2 linked regions of the Saccharobesus litoralis genome follow. The main gene of each other region encodes a partner of the protein of the gene in region 2 in a complex. Links are inferred from orthologs where the notes say so. Each region holds a gene or a part of one and is shown on either strand. Other genes may lie near its edges. The genes, in order: C2869_RS00405 and C2869_RS09760.

Region 1 (3,122 bases), 2.7 Mb from region 2 along the record:
GCGTTTTGAAAAGCAGTTTTCTAAACAAGAGCCGTTTATTTCAATGGCCAAGTACATTCATGTTGTGTGTGAAAAGTAGTTTTTTGCTTATCCGTTTGGTTTGAATTGTTGTCTCAAAAAACTTAACTTTCGTATGTCAGTGGATCTTTAACTTGGTTAAGCTCAAAAGCTTCAAGTCTTTCTTGGCAAGCACCGCATTTACCGCAAGCCAGTTCACGGCCATTATAACAAGTCCATGTTTTACTGTAGTCCAAGTTCATTCTTAAGCCGTCGCTGAGAATGTCTATTTTACTATTTTGTAAATAAGGCGTCACGATATCGACAGCGTCATAATTGGCAATTTGACAAACTGCATTCATTTTTTCGACAAACTCAGGGCGGCAATCTGGGTATATGGCGTGATCACCCGAATGAGCACCATAAAATACTTTAGTTGCTTCTAATGACACGGCATAGCCAACAGCGAGTGATAGTAAAATCATGTTGCGATTCGGCACAACGGTGGATTTCATAGACGCTTCTTCGTAATGACCTTCGGGAATGTCTATATCATCGGTTAAAGATGAGCCTGCTAGTAATTGGTTGATGGCCGTTATATCAATGACTTTGTGCGCTATATTTAATTCTTGGCAGACGCGGCGTGCATAGGTAATTTCTTTATTATGTTTTTGTCCATAATCAAAGGTTAAAGCGAAGGGTTGATACCCCTGTTCAATTGCCTTGTTAAGTACAGTATATGAATCCATGCCACCTGAGTAGATAACAACAACCTTTTCTTTATTTTCGCTAACAGCCATAACAATCAGAATTACCTTTGGGTATAATGCACGGATTCTACCCAATGGCATGCTAATTAGCTAGCTTGCTACTCAGTCTTTATTAGTTTGTTGGAGTTAATTTGCAAACGTTACCCGTTAATGAAATGTTTGAAACAATACAAGGTGAGGGGGCTTACACAGGCACACCGAGTATTTTTATTCGTTTACAAGGTTGCCCAGTGGGTTGTCCTTGGTGTGATACCCAACAAACTTGGTATGTAGAAGAAAAAGATAAAATTTCGGCTAAGGACATGTTAGCCAAACAAGGCGATTCACCGACTTGGTCAACATTAACTGTCGCTGAGATTATGCTGGTCATCGAGCAACAAGGCTATCATGCTAAGCACGTGGTGATCACAGGCGGTGAGCCTTGCATGTATGACTTAACTGAGTTAACTACGGTATTGCAAACAGCTGGTTATCAATGCCAGATTGAAACCAGTGGTACATTCGAAATCAAAACTCATACCGATACTTGGGTTACTTTGTCGCCAAAAGTTAATATGAAAGGTAAATACCCCATTTTAGATACCTGTTTAGCAAGGGCAAATGAAATTAAGCACCCTGTCGCTACCGAACAACACATAATTGAACTGGAAGCCTTATTAGCTAGAGGTGATTTCACCAAGTTGATATATTTACAGCCGATAAGTCAGAAGAGTCGAGCTACAGAGTTTGCTATTAAAACCTGTATTGAAAAGAACTGGCGCTTATCTATTCAAACACACAAGTACTTAAATATTAGTTAACAGTTTGATGAATGGACTTTTCTTGCAAAGTTAGGTGTAAATAAGGACTAATGCGGTTGCTATTGTTAAACAATAGCAACACCCATGTTTTTTAATGTAGCGACTAATTTCTTCGGTTTATAGGGCTTAACCATAAAGCCTTTTGCGCCTAAGTCCATTGCCTTGCGTACATTGACGATAGTGCTGTGCGCGCTCACAATGGCAACATTAGCACCTGCGTCCATTTCTTTAAGTTGAGCAAGGATCTCTAGGCCGTTTTCCTCTTCCAGTTCAATATCAAGAAATACCACATCGGGTTTTTCTTCTTTAAACTTGCGTAATGTATCTTTGCGATTTTCAGCTTCTGAAAAATTGCCAAAGCCCAATTCGAGTAGCATATTACGCAAAAAGTCGCGCATTAAACGGGCATCATCAACGATTAATACTTTTTCGGGACGCGTTGTTAGTAACCCAGTTTGTAATGCCATAGGTGAAAGCTTCCTTATTCCATGTTTTCAACAAGACTTGCTAATTTATCAAGTCGCTTGTTAATATTATCAGTATCGTTTGCCTTGGCATATTTTTCAATATCTGCGGCGAGTAAAGTTATATCTGGGTAGCCCATGCTAGAAGCGATACCTTTTAATTTATGTGCTTCCGCTTTAACTTTATCCAAGGTATTTTGCTGTGCTGCCGCAATCATTAATTTTACCGTGTTCGGTAAATTTAATTTAAAGCTTGCGACTAATTGCCGATATTGTTCGGTATTTTGATAAGCATTGCTCTTATCGTCAAGTTTATTCAAACCATTTTGCGTTACAAGGTATTTTTTCATCAGCTTGTAAAATAAGTGGTTATCTATAGGCTTAGCTAATGTTTCAACACAGCCAATTTGGGTATATTCTTCAATTTCTGATGCCATACAGTTGGCGGTTAAGGCTATTATTGGCGTATCAATTCCGGTCTGTTTTAGCATGCCGATGGCTTCCATTCCTCCCATTAAGGGCATTTGCATATCCATGAGTATTAAATCGAAGTCGTCAGCGATAGCATGCTCAACGGCCAGTAAACCATTTTCAACAACCTGTAAATCAACGGCTAACGGCTCAAATAATAACCGCACTAAGGTTTGATTATCTGGGTTATCTTCAGCTAGCAGCACACGTTTATTGCTGGCATTAAAATCGATGTCGTTTGAATTGTCCTGCGCTTTTTCATTAAAAGGTTTTTCATCTACAAGTTGTCCAACGTTAATGAGATTATTTAGACGAATACAAAATTGGGTGCCTTGGTGTTTTACACTGGAAACTTCAAGCTTACATCCAAGCATATCTGCTAAGTGTTTGGTAATGGCTAGCCCTAACCCAGTTCCGCCATAATTACGAGTGGTTGATAAGTCGGCTTGCACAAACGGATTAAACAAGCGAGAGATTTCTTCACCGCTCATGCCAATTCCTGTGTCTCTAATTTTAATTAGCAGATCGTTGGTCGCTGAGTCATAGTGAATATCGATTGTTACTTGACCTTGTTTAGTAAACTTAATTGCATTAGAGCAAATATTTAACAAAATTTGCCT
Region 2 (3,235 bases):
AAAATAGAAATGAAATTTAATAACTAACTTATTGATTAGCTTGTTTTATTGCGTGAAATTGCAAAAAATAAAATGATGAAGGAAGATGCAAGCAGCTAGTATAATGGCTAGAAAAGCCAAGTAAGTCGGACGAATAAAATAGGACAAATATAGAACTAATAAAAAAGAGTAGAAGGCTCACTTCTACTCAAGGGTTGTTCTAATCAAGAATATTATTCAAATCGAGCAGGATTAACATTTTATCGCCCACCTGACCTAACCCCGTAATAAATTCACTATTTTGATTGTCGCCCAAATCGGGGGATACATTTATTTGGCTCTCACTAATCGCATGTACATCTGACACAGCGTCCACCACCAATCCCATAATTTTATCTTTATCGTCCTGCTTTAACTTAAGTACGATAACCACAGTCACCGCACTGTATTCAGCATTGGCTAAACCAAAACGCACTCTTAAATCAATCACAGGAACGATAGTTCCTCGTAAGTTGAGAACGCCACGGACATAGTCAGGTGAGTTAGGAATTGATGTACATTTCTCCCAACCTCTAATTTCTTGTACCGATAAAATATCAACACCGTACTCTTCACCATTCATGATAAAGGTTAAGTATTGCAGTAAATCACCAATATGCTCGTCGCCCTCTTCACTTGACTCAACCAAGCGAGCATTTAATTCTTCTATGTTCATGCTAGATGGCCTCCGCTGCCTGATTATTTGCTAATGCATTCACTCTAACGGCTTTTCGTAAACCAGCAAGCTTAACTAAACCACCTATATCAATGATCAAAGAAACTGTACCATCACCTAAAATAGTCGCTCCAGAGATCCCATCCACTTTACGGTAATTAGCCTCTAAGCTCTTGATTACAACTTGCTGTTGCCCTAGCAGCTCGTCCACCCAAATCCCCACTTTGCCATTATCACTTTCAACCACAACCAGTAAGCCTTCTGCTAATTTTTTACTTTCTGATTCATGATTAAACACTTGGTGCAAACGGATAATGGGTACGTACTCTTCTCGCAACCGCAATACATCGTATTCACCGCCAACATTATTAACCGTTTCAGGGTTTATTTGCAGCGACTCAATAATGTTTATTAACGGGATAATATAAACATGCTCACCAACACGAATTAATTGACCGTCAAGTATGGCCAAGGTGAGCGGTAGACGAATGGTAAAAGTTGCGCCTTCACCGCGACGCGATTCTAATTCAACCGAACCATTTAACGCTTGAATATTACGACGAACAACATCCATTCCAACGCCTCGTCCAGATAAGTCACTGACTGCGTCTGCTGTTGAAAAACCTGGCTCAAAAATTAACTCGTTAATTTGTTGCTCAGTCAATTCATCTGTGTCTTTAATCAAACCATTTTCAAGCGCTTTTTGTTTGATTTTATCTGTATTCAAACCTCGCCCGTCATCAATAATTTCAACGACAACATTACCACCTTGGTGATAGGCATTAAGCGTTAAAATTCCCGTTTCATCTTTGCCAGCAGCTAAACGGTCTTGAGGCGTTTCAAGCCCGTGATCCATTGAATTGCGTACCAAATGAACCATGGGATCGGAAATTTTTTCCATCACGGTTTTATCTAGCTCAGTACTTTCGCCCTTTAACACAAGTTCAATTTGCTTACCTAGCTTTTTACTTGTATCACGCACTAAACGCGGAAAACGACTAAATACAAAGCTGATAGGCAACATTCGAATGCGCATCACACTTTCTTGCAAATCCCGTGTGTTATGCGCAAGTTGTGCCATGCCTTCTTGAATACTCGAAAGCTTATCGCGGTCAAACTCACCATCTGTTAATTGATTCAGCATGGCTTGGGTAATAACCAGCTCACCCACCATATTAATTAAGGAATCGACTTTATCTATGCTCACTCGAATAGAGCTGGATTCAGTGCTAGCTTTCGGGGTTTCTTTTTTTGCAGGAGCGGCTTTTACATCTGTGCCACTAGGTGGCTCAACGGCTTGAGGCTCTTCGCCTTTTTCTGGTTCTTGCTTTGACTCTGGAGTTTGCTCGTTTGTACTAGCGGAAGCAGCAACACTTTCAGCTTCTACATCAAAGCTATCATTACCTTCCCCCGCTGACTGAGCTGATTCCACCTTTTGAATTTGAATATCCGATTCATCAATTATCCAATCAAAGATTTCATTAATCGCGGCTTCATCACAACCCGACTCTAATTCAATTTGCCAATTAAGGTACAAGTTGTCAGCTTCAATTGCATTTAATGTGGGTACTTTAGATACATCTATTGCAAGCTTGGTTTTACCTAACTCAGCTAGCTCCTGCATCATGAAAATAGGTTCATTACCGGTTTTTAATATATCAATTCCCGGCTTTAACGATATTGACCAATGAGCATTACCGGCAGGTGCTTCGGGCTGTGGTTCAGATTCTGTTGCTGACGTTAAGGCTTGCTGGCTGTCTTCGCCACCATTAAGGATTTGTTCAAAAGCTGCTTTGAGCTCTCCACTCACTTGGGTATCAGGCTCTTCACTGTTACGTAAAGCACCCAGCATATCCCGTAAACAATCTACCGACTGTAGAAATAAATCAATTTGATTTTGAGTTAGCAGGCGTTGACCATCACGAATTTGATCTAATAAAGTTTCGACTACGTGAGTAAATTCAGATACCGACGTAAAACCAAAAGTACCGCTACCGCCTTTGATCGAATGCGCAGCTCTAAAAATGGTATTAATGGTTTCACTATCCGGTGTGCCCGGCTGCAGATCCAGCAGCTCGGACTCCATGGCATCAAGGCCTTCAAAGCTTTCCTCAAAGAAAACTTCATAAAACTGACTGAGATCAACGCTCATAATAAAGTTATCTCAAAACTTTGTTAATTGTCGCAAGTAGTTGGTCTGGATTAAATGGTTTAACAATCCATCCTGTGGCTCCTGCGGCTTTACCTGCCGCTTTTTTATCTAGCCCTGATTCTGTGGTCAACATCAACATTGGCGTGTATTTAAACTTAGGCAATGCCCTAAGCTCTTTAATAAGGGTGATACCATCCATGTTGGGCATATTGACATCAGAGATGATCAAATCAAATTCTGCACCTTTAGCAATTTCTAATGCATCAACACCGTCTTTTGCATCCGTTACGTCAAAACCCGCTTTTTTTAACGTAAAGGTCACCATTTGACGCATTGAAGCTGAATCGTCTACAGCAAGAATTTTTTTCATTTTCCGATTCCTATTATTC

The links.
Region 1: the proteins of C2869_RS09760 (region 2) and C2869_RS00405 are in contact, whole or in part, in a crystal structure (PDB 1U0S), measured with the Thermotoga maritima proteins. The link is inferred for Saccharobesus litoralis from one-to-one orthologs. Residues at the interface, in WP_004081040.1 of Thermotoga maritima: Lys186, Gly188, Thr189, Gln190, Leu191, Ser193, Ala194, Arg195, Tyr197, Leu198, His201, Glu223, Ser247, Ser248, Ile249, Ala250, Asp251; in WP_004081049.1 of Thermotoga maritima: Ser82, Ala83, Met84, Gly85, Gln86, Gln87, Val90, Ile91, Ile94, Lys95, Lys99, Asp100, Phe101, Val103, Lys104, Gln107, Arg110, Glu113, Ala114, Lys117.

What each region holds. Positions count from the first base shown.
Region 1 is NZ_CP026604.1:93,974-97,095, forward strand. What follows is about bases 334-3,122. They hold C2869_RS00405 (response regulator transcription factor), read right to left. Parts: upstream 2,035-3,122; coding sequence 1,633-2,034; downstream 334-1,632. Other genes in these bases: queC (7-cyano-7-deazaguanine synthase QueC), read right to left, coding at 334-797; queE (7-carboxy-7-deazaguanine synthase QueE), read left to right, coding at 923-1,567; C2869_RS00410 (hybrid sensor histidine kinase/response regulator), read right to left, coding at 2,049-3,122. In the rest of the region: C2869_RS00390 (methyltransferase domain-containing protein), read left to right, coding at 1-79; more of queC, read right to left, coding at 123-333. UniProt on the Bacillus subtilis protein: Involved in the transmission of sensory signals from the chemoreceptors to the flagellar motors.
Region 2 is NZ_CP026604.1:2,763,506-2,766,740, reverse strand. Bases 272-3,173 are described here. They hold C2869_RS09760 (chemotaxis protein CheA), read right to left. Parts: upstream 2,847-3,173; coding sequence 696-2,846; downstream 272-695. Other genes in these bases: C2869_RS09755 (response regulator), read right to left, coding at 2,854-3,173; C2869_RS09765 (chemotaxis protein CheW), read right to left, coding at 272-694. Also shown: more of C2869_RS09765, read right to left, coding at 200-271; more of C2869_RS09755, read right to left, coding at 3,174-3,216. UniProt on the Bacillus subtilis protein: Involved in the transmission of sensory signals from the chemoreceptors to the flagellar motors. CheA is autophosphorylated; it can transfer its phosphate group to CheB, CheY or CheV.